DNA from 4 places in the Pantoea folii genome. Region 1 is predicted to be linked to each of the others. Evidence: predicted binding sites of a transcription regulator. Region 1 holds the regulator's gene; each other region holds the start of a gene.
The links. The regulator LexA, encoded in region 1, represses DNA repair genes until DNA is damaged. The targets are predictions, from matches to a motif close to TNCTGTATGTACATACAGNA.
Positions count from the first base shown of each region.

Region 1 (3,152 bases):
GCCAGTGGCGTCGCCACATCCACCAGAGCGTCAAGCCACGCAAGGCAAGAAACACCGTCACCGCCAGCCATAAGCCGTGATTACCGAGCCACGGGAGTGTCAGTAAGGCAAGCCCATAACCCACTGCCGCCATCATCATGCTGTTGCGCATTTCGCGCCCGCGCGTGGCGCCGATAAACATACCGTCCAGCAGATAACACCAGACACCGATCAGCGGCAGAATCACCTGCCAGCCAAGATAGCGATCGGCCATCTCTCGCAGTGGCTCAAGCGAGGTGAGCAACGCCACAATTTGGGGGCCGGTTATCGCATAGATGGCTGCGAACGCCAGGGCAACGATACCAGCCTGACGGCAGGCAGCATGCCAAATCAGTAATAAGCGACTGCGATCTCGCGCCCCCACCGCTTCACCGGAGCAGGCCTCCACGGCATAGGCAAAACCATCCAGCGCATAGGCCGTAAACGTCAGGAACATCAGCAGTACGGCATTCACCGCAACAACATCTGGCCCTAAACGCGCGCCCAGCAAGGTGAGTGACGCGAAACAGATTTGCACCATCAGCGAACGCAGCATGATGTCGCGGTTGAGCCGGAACAGGCGTGCCGCATCACCACGCCAGCTCTGTTTTAGCTGGTTGAAAGAAATGCCGCGCAACTTAAGCACACGTACCACCATCCATAACCCCACACCCAGCGTGACGTACTCTGCCACCGCCGTTGCCGCCGCCGCACCTGCAACGCCCCAGTGAAGCTTCAGCACAAACAGGAGATCGAGCAGGATATTCACCAGGTTACCGACAATGAGCAGCACCATCGGCGCTCGCGCATATTGCACGCCAAGCAACCAGCCCAAAATCACCAGATTGGCTAAGGTCGCCGGTGCGCTAAGCCAGCGAATGTTGATAAAAATTTGTGCCTGGTGCTGCACTTCCGGGCTGCCGCCCATTAATGAGGCTGCGATCAAACTAAAGGGCGCGCGCAGTAATAAAAACAGCACGCCCGCCACCAGGGCGATCAGCAGAGGTTGCGTCAACGCCCGCGCTAAGGCGGTTTTATCGTTCGCGCCAAACGCCTGCGCAGTCAAACCCGTGGTGCTCATGCGCAGGAACAACAGCAACATAAAGATGAAACTGGTCGCCGTTGCACCTACCGCCACGCCACCGAGGTAAATGGGGCTATCGAGATGGCCAATCACTGCCGTATCGACGACACCGAGCAGCGGAACGGTAATATTGGAGAGAATCATCGGCAGCGCCAGCCGCCACAATGCTTTATCTGAGGAGGAAAACAGCCGCATTCGCCCGTTCCATTGTTGCGCTGGTCAATAGGACCATTAACCGACAATCAGCCTGAGGAGGAAAATCAATGTATCAGACTGCGGTCAGCACAGCGACCAACCGCAGCGGGGGAATTCAATGAGAGATTAAAGCCATTCGCCGTTACGTACGATGCCCACAGCCAAACCTTCAACGGTCAGAGCCTGCTCACGGGTATCGACCACAATCGGCTGGAATTCGGTGTTTTCTGGCAGCAAATGCACAATGGCACCCTGCTTTTTCCAGCGTTTGACGGTCACTTCATCATCAATGCGCGCCACCACAACCTGACCATTACGGACTTCCTGGGTTTTATGCACTGCAAGCAAGTCGCCGTCCATAATCCCGATGTCTTTCATCGACATACCACTCACCCGCAGCAGAAAATCGGCGGTAGGTTTAAACAGATTGGCATCAACCTGATAGTGCGCTTCGATGTGCTCTTGCGCCAGCAGCGGCTCACCGGCGGCCACGCGACCGATCAGCGGCAACCCTTCGGAGACTTCTTCTTCCATTAGCAGGCGGATGCCGCGAGATGCACCGGATACAATCTCGATGACGCCTTTACGCGCCAGTGCTTTCAGGTGTTCTTCCGCAGCATTGGGCGAGCGAAAACCCAGTTGCGCAGCAATTTCCGCACGCGTTGGCGGCATGCCGGTCTGGTTAATGTGGTCGCGAATCAGATCATAGACCTGTTGCTGCCTGGTGGTTAACGCTTTCATCCCGCCCCCTGGTTGTTTATACAGTCGCTGTGAGTATATACAGGTATTGGCGAAATGAAAACCAAAACAGAGGGAAAAATCAGCGGTTTGAAGATTCTGGAATACCTATCGCAAATGCGACCAGAGCAGTGCGATCCAGACAAACAGAGCCAGTAAGATAGCCAGCAACACCGCCGCTGAGCCCATATCTTTTGCTCGTCCGGCTAAAGGATGACGCTCTTGCCCAATGCGGTCCACCACCGCTTCAATGGCGCTATTCAGGATTTCAACGATGATCACCAGCACCACGGAGCCAATCATCAGCACACGGGAAATCGCATCAACATCCAGCCAGCAAGCCACCACAATCGCCACCAGTGCAGCAATGGCTTCCTGACGAAATGCGGCTTCATGTTTCCAGGCGGCGCGCAAGCCCTGCCAGGAATAACCGGCTGCATTCACTATTCTTTGAATACCGGTGACGTTATTTGCCATGCTTTGGAACCCTTGATGTGATTTGGCGTCAATATGTGGGCTATCTGAGGTCGTGTAAGCCACAGATCTTCGTTGCACTTTCTGGTATGCTTGCCGCGCTTTGCTAACAAGAGGCTTTAAGTTGTCTATGTCAGGTTGGCGTAAACTTTATTACAAACTATTGAATTTACCACTCTCTTTTTTGGTAAAGAGTAAGGTCATTCCGACCGATCCTGTCTCAGAACACGGGATCGATCCGACTCGTCCAGTGATGTATGTTTTGCCTTATGATTCAAAGGCTGACCTGCTCACTCTTCGGGCACAGTGCCTGAAACATGATCTGCCCGATCCGCTGGCTCCGCTGGAGATCGACGGCACGCTACTGCCGCGTCACGTGTTTATTCATGATGGCCCACGCGTATTCCCCTATTTCGTTGCCAATCCTGAGTCGGTGAAGCTATTCCACGACTATCTCGATTTGCACCGCAGTAACCCTGATCTCGACGTACAGATGTTACCAGTTGCGGTGATGTTTGGTCGTGCGCCGGGACGCGAAATCCAGGGAGAAGATACGCCACATCTGCGCATCCTTAATGGTGTAGAGAAATTCTTCGCCATTTTGTGGCACGGACGTGACAGCTTTGTGCGCTTCTCGCCGACC
Region 1 is NZ_JBWXON010000008.1:157,133-160,284, forward strand. It holds gene dinF (MATE family efflux transporter DinF) at 1-1,297, opposite strand, end outside; gene lexA (transcriptional repressor LexA) at 1,424-2,038, opposite strand; gene AC1MDE_RS11745 (diacylglycerol kinase) at 2,144-2,512, opposite strand; gene plsB (glycerol-3-phosphate 1-O-acyltransferase PlsB) at 2,640-3,152, shown strand, end outside.

Region 2 (3,152 bases), on a different contig from region 1:
GCGCCACATTGCGACCACGGTGAAGCAGCAGGAAATAGTCTGCCACGCGGCGGATGAAGGAGACATGCTGCTCCAGCAGTAAAATGGTCAGGCCGTAATCGCGATTAAGACGGCGGATCAGGTTGCCCATCTCCTCTTCCAGCCACGGCGACATTCCTTCGGTCGGCTCATCCAGAATCAGCAGTTTAGGTTGCAGCACCAATGCTCGCGCCAGTGCCAGCTGCTGCTGTTGATCCATCGGCAATTCGCCACTGCGCTGATGACGCAAGGAATAGAGTGCCGGGAACAGGTCAAACACCATTTCAGGAATGGCACGGCTGCGATCGTCCTGAGCGGCCATCAGCGCGATCATTAAATTATCTTCCACGCTCATCTGCGAAAAGATATGGCGACCTTGCGGCACATAGCCAATTCCCATGCGCGCACGCTGTTCGGCGGGCTGCAGCAACAAATTCTCGGGTGGCGAGCCATCTTCCTGCCAGATCATTGAGCCACTGTTAATGGGCAAGCGACCCATAATGCAGTTCACCAGCGTGGTTTTGCCCATGCCAGGACTGCCCAGCACACCCGTACAGGTGCCGGGCGGCAGATCGAGATCCACATCCCACAGGATATGGTTGTGACCGTAAAACTGATTCACCGAACGTAAACTCAGCATCTGACATACTCCTTCCAGATTATTTGCCTGAATGCTCCCGCTCTGTGTCGTCTGGCATACAGTCGTGCACGATTAAGGTGGACACTGCTGTTGATGGCCTGCAAGGCAAGCCGTATGGACTCGTCACTCCATCGTTAAACTACTGCAATTACCAGGCCAGGTTAATGGAACGGGATATTCTGAGTCAGAATCCAGCGAAAGCGGGCTTAAAAGGTGAGAAATACTTAATAATCCCACTGAGTAATAACCTGACTGCACTTTGACGGTGCTGAATGCTTAACGTTTCTGGTGCATCTGTTCATTGATAAGGCAATCACTGAAGAAATAAGTGGTCTTAAGGTACGGTTTTTTCGACAACAATGGTGCTTGACTTGCCAAAAGGATAGTTAAAGCGGTTTAAGGCAGGCGGAAAAAAAAACGAAAAAAAAAATATTTCGCACGCCAGGATAAGAGCGGGGAAAATTATACACAGCTGATGGGCTCGGGGCTGGATTCAGTTATCCACTATTCCTGTGGATAACCTTGTGCATTAGCGACTGAAAACCGCGTGGAAGCGAGGAAATACGCGGCCTGCATACATTATGCTGCGAAACTGGACTTCTGAGTCATTACCAATAAAATCAGAAGGTTAATTAAAAGCAAGCCTGAGATTTTTCTGCCTTGTCATCGGACTGCAATTTAATGACGCTCTCTTGACAAATGTTAAAAGCGTCACGGCTCTGGGGATAACCTTGCGCAACAAGCTTTTGCCTTTTGCCGCTTAAATTGCACTGAAGCGAGACAGCTGCTTTCCCCGTTATCGTGCAAGATATCTGTAAATATATCCAGTATTTTTTTCTGGCAAATTCGTCATAGCAGAGTAGAATTATCAGCCTGCTCGCTGACATCTTCTGCAGGAACCGCAAAACCATGAGTAAAGCCTTCAAACTCAACTCTGATTTCAAACCTTCAGGCGATCAGCCCGAGGCCATTCGTCGTCTTGAAGAGGGGCTGGAGGATGGGCTCGCGCATCAGACCCTGCTCGGGGTAACCGGATCGGGCAAAACCTTTACCATCGCCAACGTGATTGCCGACCTCAATCGGCCGACGATGGTGATGGCGCCCAATAAAACGCTGGCGGCGCAGTTATACGGTGAGATGAAAGAGTTCTTCCCGGATAACGCGGTGGAGTTTTTTGTCTCTTATTACGATTACTACCAGCCTGAAGCCTATGTGCCGAGTTCCGACACTTTTATTGAGAAGGATGCGGCGGTCAACGAACACATTGAACAGATGCGTCTCTCAGCCACCAAAGCGATGCTGGAGCGCCGTGATGTGATTGTGGTGGCCTCGGTCTCGGCGATTTACGGCCTGGGCGATCCCGATCTCTATCTGAAAATGATGCTGCACCTTACGCGCGGCATGATTATCGACCAGCGCAGCATTCTGCGCCGTCTGGCGGAGCTGCAATATACCCGCAACGATCAGGTGTTCCAGCGTGGCACCTTCCGCGTGCGTGGCGAAGTGATCGACATCTTCCCGGCTGAATCCGACGATATCGGCTTGCGTGTCGAACTGTTTGACGAAGAAGTTGAGCGTCTGTCGCTGTTCGATCCGTTGACCGGGCAGATTGAGTCCGTGATCCCGCGTTTCACTATCTATCCGAAAACGCACTACGTGACGCCACGCGAACGTATTCTGCAGGCGATGGAAGAGATCAAAGTCGAGCTGGTGGATCGTCGCAAGGTGCTGCTGGAGAACAATAAACTGCTGGAAGAGCAGCGCATCAGCCAGCGTACCCAGTTCGATCTCGAAATGATGAACGAACTCGGCTACTGCTCTGGCATTGAAAACTACTCGCGCTATCTCTCGGGTCGCGGTCCGGGCGAGCCACCGCCGACCTTATTTGACTACCTGCCCGCCGATGGATTGCTGGTGGTGGACGAATCGCACGTCACCATCCCCCAGATTGGCGGCATGTATCGCGGCGACCGCGCACGTAAAGAGACGCTGGTAGAATATGGCTTCCGCTTGCCTTCGGCGCTGGATAACCGTCCGATGCGTTTTGAAGAGTTTGAAGCGCTGGCACCGCAAACCATCTATGTTTCGGCCACGCCGGGTAACTATGAGCTGGAAAAATCCGGTGACGAAGTGATTGATCAGGTGGTACGTCCCACCGGGCTACTGGATCCGATTCTGGAAGTGCGTCCGGTCGCCACTCAGGTGGATGACTTACTATCAGAAATTCGCAAACGCGTGGCGATCAATGAACGTGTGCTGGTCACTACGCTGACCAAACGCATGGCGGAAGATCTTACCGAATATCTGGTGGAGCACGGCGAGAAGGTGCGCTATCTGCACTCCGATATCGATACGGTTGAACGTATGGAGATCATTCGTGATTTGCGTCTCGGTGAGTTCGATGTGCTGGTGGGCATCAACTTACTGCGCGAAGGTCTCGACATGCCGGAAGTGTCGCTGGTGGCGATCCTCGATGCGGATAAAGAGGGCTTCC
Region 2 is NZ_JBWXON010000006.1:201,191-204,342, reverse strand. It holds gene AC1MDE_RS09890 (ABC transporter ATP-binding protein) at 1-658, opposite strand, end outside; gene uvrB (excinuclease ABC subunit UvrB) at 1,568-3,152, shown strand, end outside.
Region 2: uvrB (excinuclease ABC subunit UvrB) is a predicted target of LexA. The motif match lies at 1,469-1,488, and genes of this name have one in related genera.

Region 3 (3,152 bases), on a different contig from region 1:
ACATAGCAATCAGCCCTTTCCCGACTGAGCACTAACACAAAGCCATCAGGGCTTTTTCGCGGGCGCCGCAGGACGATTCATCATCGTCAATCCCTTCAAAAAGTTACGCAGAATCTGGTCACCGCACTCGCGGTAGTTTTTATGATCCGGATTGCGGAAAATCGCACCGACTTCCGCCTGGGAAATCTTAAAGTTTGCCTTCTCCAGCACCACCGGAATATCCGTGGTCTTCAGCGCAAAGGCGATACGCAGCTTCTTGATGAAAATATTGTTATTCATACGACGTTCGACTGACGGCGCTGGTGCATCTTCACTCTTACCGCGACGGAAGAAAATCAAACCGTTGAGGAAATAGCCCATCAGCACGTCCGGCAGCTTACGGAATGCCGCGTCTTCATCCTTCTTCATCCACGCCTGCACATCCTCCAGCGGCACTTCACTGCCCGCTAAGGCAAAAATCTCCACCACTTTGCTATCGCTCAAATCAAGCATATAGCGCACGCTGCGCAGAACATCGTTACTCGTCATGGTGAAACTCTCTTGGTCGCGGATTGAGGCGGCGCATTATAGAGCAGGCCGGGCAGGGATAACAGCACGGGCGACACAGGTCGCCCGTGGGATGATCAAGAAATTGACTGCAATGAACCCGGGCGAGCGGCATCACGTACAAACGGCAGATGGTCACAGGCGTGCTGGCGGGCGAAGCGCACAAAGGCTTCTAACACCGGCTGACGCTGCTCACCATCGCGCACGGCGGCATATAAACGGCTCCACAAACCCTCACCCAATGTCTTGGTCACCACCAGACCCTGCTTTTCAAAACTCTCCACCACCCAATGCGGAAGGGCCGCAATACCCATCTGTGCTGACACCATCTGAATCAGCAACAGCGTATTATCCACACTCTTCAGCGCCGGGCTGATGCCTGCAGGCTGCAGGAAATGACGCCAGATATCGAGACGCTGACGCTGCACCGGATAGATCATCAGTACCTCATCGGCCAAATCTTCCGGCGAGATATGTTCCAGCTTCGCCAGCGGATGGTCCGGGGCCAGCACCAGACGTACCTCAAAATCAAACATCGGCGTATAGAACAAACCGCTGCGCGGCAGGATATCGGAGGTCAACACCACATCCAGTTCGCCCTGTTGCAGGGCGGGCTGGGGATCAAAAGTCACGCCCGATTTAAAATCGACCACCACTTGCGGCCAGCTCTGGCGGAAATTATTGAGGGCTGGCGTTAGCCACTGAATGCAGCTGTGGCACTCAATGGCGATGCGTAACGTGGTCTGATGCGGCTCGTGGCATGCCTGCAACGCCTGCTGAATCTGCGGCAAAATCTGCTCGGCCAACTGCAGCATGATTTCCCCCTGCGGCGTAAACCGCAACGGCTGGCTCTTGCGCACAAACAGGCGAAAGCCCAGCCGCTGTTCCAGATCGCTGAACTGATGCGATAACGCCGATTGTGTCTGATGAAGCTGAGCGGCGGCAGCGGCCAACGAGCCGGTATTTTGCAACGCCTGCAGCGTTCTCAGATGTTTGAGTTCGATCATGAGAGTCCTTCACATCGAGATTGAACAAATTGCGCTTGAGGAACATACAGTACCCGCAGATTATGGCGGTGTAAACATCTGGACGGCTAAACATCTCAAGCAAGCGCCACCGCCACATGACTTTCGTCCAGTTCAGGCGTTCAGCGGACGGCAATGTCACTCGCTGGATGAACGTAAACGGGCTCGACCCGTTAAGCATATCTGGAGATCACTAAATGACCATTCTGAACCATACGCTCGGTTTCCCTCGTGTCGGTCTGCGTCGTGAACTGAAAAAAGCACAGGAAAGCTACTGGGCAGGTAACAGCTCACAGGAAGCGCTGCTGGCCGTGGGGTGCGAGCTGCGCGCTCGCCACTGGCAACAGCAGAAAGACGCGGGGGTGGATCTGCTGCCCGTGGGCGATTTCGCCTGGTATGATCATGTGCTGACCACCAGCCTGATGCTGGGCAATGTGCCGGCGCGCCATCAGAACCAGGATGGATCGGTCGATCTCGATACGCTGTTCCGTCTGGGACGTGGCCGCGCCCCCAGCGGCAATCCTGCTGCCGCCGCTGAAATGACCAAATGGTTCAACACCAACTATCACTATATGGTGCCGGAATTCACTCAGGGCCAGCAGTTCTCACTAAGCTGGACACAGCTCCTTGAAGAAGTGGATGAAGCATTGGCGCTGGGTCACGCGATCAAACCGGTGCTGCTGGGACCGGTCACTTACCTGTGGTTGGGCAAAGTCAAAGGTGAGCCGTTTGACCGCCTGTCGTTGCTGAAAGCGATACTGCCGGTCTATCAGCAAGTGCTGGCTGAACTGCATCAGCGCGGTATTGAATGGGTGCAGATCGATGAACCCGCGCTGGTGCTGGAGCTGCCACAGGAATGGCGTGATGCGTTCAAGCCTGCCTACGATGCGCTACAAGGTCATGTAAAACTGCTACTGACGACCTACTTTGACAGCATCGGTCAAAATCTCGACGTGATTAAGACGCTACCGGTTCAAGGTTTACACGTTGACCTGGTGCATGGCAGAGATGACATCCAGCATATCCACCAACAGCTCCCCGCCGACTGGCTGCTCTCAGTCGGGGTGATCAACGGCCGCAATGTCTGGCGTGCCGAGCTCAGCTGCTGGTTCGATCGCCTGCAACCGCTGGTCGGGCAGCGTGAAAATCTGTGGATTGGTTCCTCCTGCTCGCTGCTGCACAGCCCGATCGATCTCAGTGTCGAAACCCGGCTCGATGCGGAAGTGAAAAGCTGGTTTGCCTTTGCTTTACAGAAGTGTGCTGAGCTGAGGTTGTTGAGCCAGGCGCTCAATAATAACGATGCGGCCTCGCTGACGGAGTGGAGCGCGCCGATTCGCGCCCGTTCTCATTCTTCGCGCGTGCACAATGCCGCAGTGGGCGCACGTCTGGCGAATATTCAGGCCAAAGACGTTGAGCGCGCCAGCCACTATGACGAACGCGCCAAAGCGCAGCGCCATCGCTTTAATCTGCCTGCCTGGCCGACCACCACGATTGGATCCTTCCCGCAAACCACCGAAATTCGCGGCCTGCGACTCGACTTCAAAAAAGGCAATATCGATGGAGGCCACTATCGCACCGGCA
Region 3 is NZ_JBWXON010000029.1:22,914-26,065, reverse strand. It holds gene AC1MDE_RS24505 (YehS family protein) at 46-528, opposite strand; gene metR (HTH-type transcriptional regulator MetR) at 624-1,553, opposite strand; gene metE (5-methyltetrahydropteroyltriglutamate--homocysteine S-methyltransferase) at 1,769-3,152, shown strand, end outside.
Region 3: metR (HTH-type transcriptional regulator MetR) is a predicted target of LexA. The motif match lies at 1,586-1,605, and genes of this name have one in related genera.

Region 4 (3,152 bases), on a different contig from region 1:
CCAAGCCCTGACTGGTTAATCCCGTCCAGGACCTTCATGAGCTTCGCGCTGTTTGGTCGGGGGCCGTTCTCATCGAACAGGTTCAGCTGACTGACGCCATTGGGTGTAAAGTCATCGAGCATAATGCCCGCTTTCATGTAGCGCCGGCCTTCCCGCCAGATGCGATCAAGCGAGCGCATTGCTACTGCGATTACATCCCGGGTGTCCTGCGTCGGGACGCTGAGGTTTTCACCGGCGCTGTTACCGTAAAAGACTTCACCGGGTGCGTGCGGTGAAGTTCGAATAAAAATACCCACTCGTCTACAAAACTGACGTTCACCCCGTAGCTTTTCGGATGCACGCGTCGCGTACTGACACAGAGCCTGTTGCATTGCTACTTTTGACGTAATGCGCTCGCCGAACGATCGTGAACACACAATCTGCTGTTTCGCGGGCGCAAACTCTTCGAGCGGAATGCAGGATTCGCCATTGAGTTCGCGTACGGTACGTTCCAGCACCACACTGAAGTTTTTGCGAATGAGGGCAGGGTGCGCGCGCGATAACTGCAGGGCATTTTCGATGCCCATAATGTTTAACTTTTTAGCGATACGCCGTCCAACGCCCCAGATCTCCTCAACCGGCTGGTTAAGCAGAAGCGTGGCGGTGCGTTTAGGGTTTCCTGGTGTCAGGGCCAGTACGCCCCTGAACTGTTTCCACTCTTTGCTGGCCCATTGTGCGCTTTTGGCCAGCGTTTTAGTGGGACCCATACCAACGCCGACTGTCAGTCCGGTCGTGGCCATCACGTGCGTTCGCAGGCGTCTACCGAAGTGCTCAAAGTCCTCGCACCCGTCAATGCCGGTCAAATCAAGGAACATCTCATCAATGGAATACTGCTCGACTTTAGGCGTCAGCTCTTCAAGCGCCGTCATGACCCTCTGCGACATGCTGTGGTATAGCGCATAATTACTGCTGAAGACGTGTACGCGTTCTGTAAAATCCTGCGTCTTTATCTGGAACCACGGCGCACCCATTTTAATGCCAAGCTTTTTGGCACCGGCGCTGCGTGCGATCACGCAGCCGTCGTTATTCGAAAGCACCACAACGGGTTTACCGCGCAGGTCCGGACGAAACAGCGCCTCACAGCTGGCGTAAAACGAGTTCACGTCTGCCAGGCCAAACATAGGCATCGTTACCTCCGGCGCGCACGCGTGCTGTTGAACCACCAGGTGACCACGCCGAGCAGCTGCAGCTCTTCCGGATAAATCACCGGGTAGGCCGGATTCATGGGCAGCAGCGCGAGCCGGGGCTGCAGCTGCAGGCGTTTAACCGTAAATTCACCTTCCACCTCAGCGATGACAATGTCACCGTGCGACGCCTCCTCGGCCCGGTCAACCACCATGACGTCGCCGTCATAAAGCCCAAGGCCCTCCATGCTGCTGCCGCTGGCGCGCACGAAGAACGTAGAGGCGCGCCTGCGGATGCAGAGCTCATTCAGGTCCAGCTCTTTTTCGACATAATCGGCGGCGGGTGAGGGGAATCCCGCCGCACACGGCTCGGCATAAAGTGGCACGCGTACCCGCGGTGTGAAAACGGGTAGCCAGAGCAGCGTCAGGCCAGGTGCGTATTCCGCGGGTTTCACGACTGCGGCCCTCTGCAGAGCGCTGCCGGAACAATTGAAATCAGCATGATATGACACATAAATCCTCCTCTTAAATATACTGTTTATATGTACAGTATTAATGAGGCTGAATTCTGTGACAAGTGAGACTTTGCAATGAACCGGTTCCCAGCCACTCAGTGCATTGAGAGATAATGAAATATTTTCGTTATCCTGACGGATGAAAAGCGCAGCGCCAGCTATAGTTATCTCGCAAGCTCGGTGTCAGGATGACGCCACACTGGTTCCAGATGGCCCGGATTTATTCCGGGCCTTTCTGTTTCTGCAGCCTGCTATCCCACTTTCGCCACACCTTAATCTCACCTCTGTCCCCCGGTGTGAGTTTTGCAGCGGATTTCTCACAATAAATGGTACAGATCTTGTGCAGCTGCCGATGTCCTCTTATGCTCGGGCTATCACCTTCACGGACTCCGAGGCTATATGGATGGCCGCACCTCGCCCGGCCGCTTTCTCGCTTACCTGCTCGCTGAACATGACATGACGGTAAAATCACTTTGCCTGAAATCCGGTCTGGCACAGCGGGATGTCTGGTCACTGCTGTGCGATCGTAAGCCGGTGACGCCGGCCATGGCAGAAAAGCTCGGGCGCGTGTTTTACTCGCCCGGATTCTGGAGCATCAGGCAGGCCATGTGGCAGCTGTGGCGGGAGGGTGTTCCGTTGCCCGGAGACCGCGATACCTGAACGCGGTGAGTGTGCTAAATTTTCCAGTGCCGGTACGGAATTTCTCACCCCGATTTCACCAGGGGGTTAATAAACTGTAACCGTACCGGCACCTCGCCCTGTTAAATCAGACGCTTCCCGGCAAATAAAAACGCGTCGGGCGCTATGCTTATCGCGTGTGTTATTCCTCGTGCCAACACCAGTGTGACGTATTGCAATAGCTGACATGCTCTCAGGATCCAACATCGCCGGCCTCAGACCGGAAGTGCTCACTCCTGTTGCTCCCGGGCCACTCGCCCGGGATTTTTTTATCCGCTGTTTCCTGTTCTTCATCCGCGGTCAGTTCACGCCGCCCGGTCAGACTTCCTTACTGACGCTTTCCGTCATCTCGCCGAGGAGCTGCAGCAGACGTTCTGCGCTCAGCTGCTGAGATCTGAGTGCAGGCATCATCCCGGTAAGTGAAAGCGTCACCGTTGCCGGGGCCACCGAACGTTTAATCTCTTCTGCATTTTCATAGCTTTTGTACGTACGCAGGCTCACGCCTAGCTCTGCCGCCGCGCGCTCCCGACTCCAGAGCATACTTCTGCGCCACAGCCTCAGATACCATCCTGTCATGTGATATCCTTTTAAATATCTGAAAAAAGTGCAATTACTGCACTTTTCCATTATGCCAAAATTATGGTGTTTCACTGTCCCGATGACCGTCAGGAAAACCTGATATTTACCGTCATGCGCGAAGTGTGCGTGAAAGCAGCGTGCCGGACATTCCCGCGATGCCGGCACTCAGGCAGACCGCTTTGAGCAGCAGGAGGGTCGACTCTTCTGAGCCCGAATA
Region 4 is NZ_JBWXON010000010.1:8,971-12,122, reverse strand. It holds gene umuC (translesion error-prone DNA polymerase V subunit UmuC) at 1-1,160, opposite strand, end outside; gene umuD (translesion error-prone DNA polymerase V autoproteolytic subunit) at 1,169-1,585, opposite strand; gene AC1MDE_RS12910 (helix-turn-helix transcriptional regulator) at 2,078-2,338, shown strand; gene AC1MDE_RS12905 (XRE family transcriptional regulator) at 2,675-2,932, opposite strand.
Region 4: umuD (translesion error-prone DNA polymerase V autoproteolytic subunit) is a predicted target of LexA. The motif match lies at 1,696-1,715, and genes of this name have one in related genera.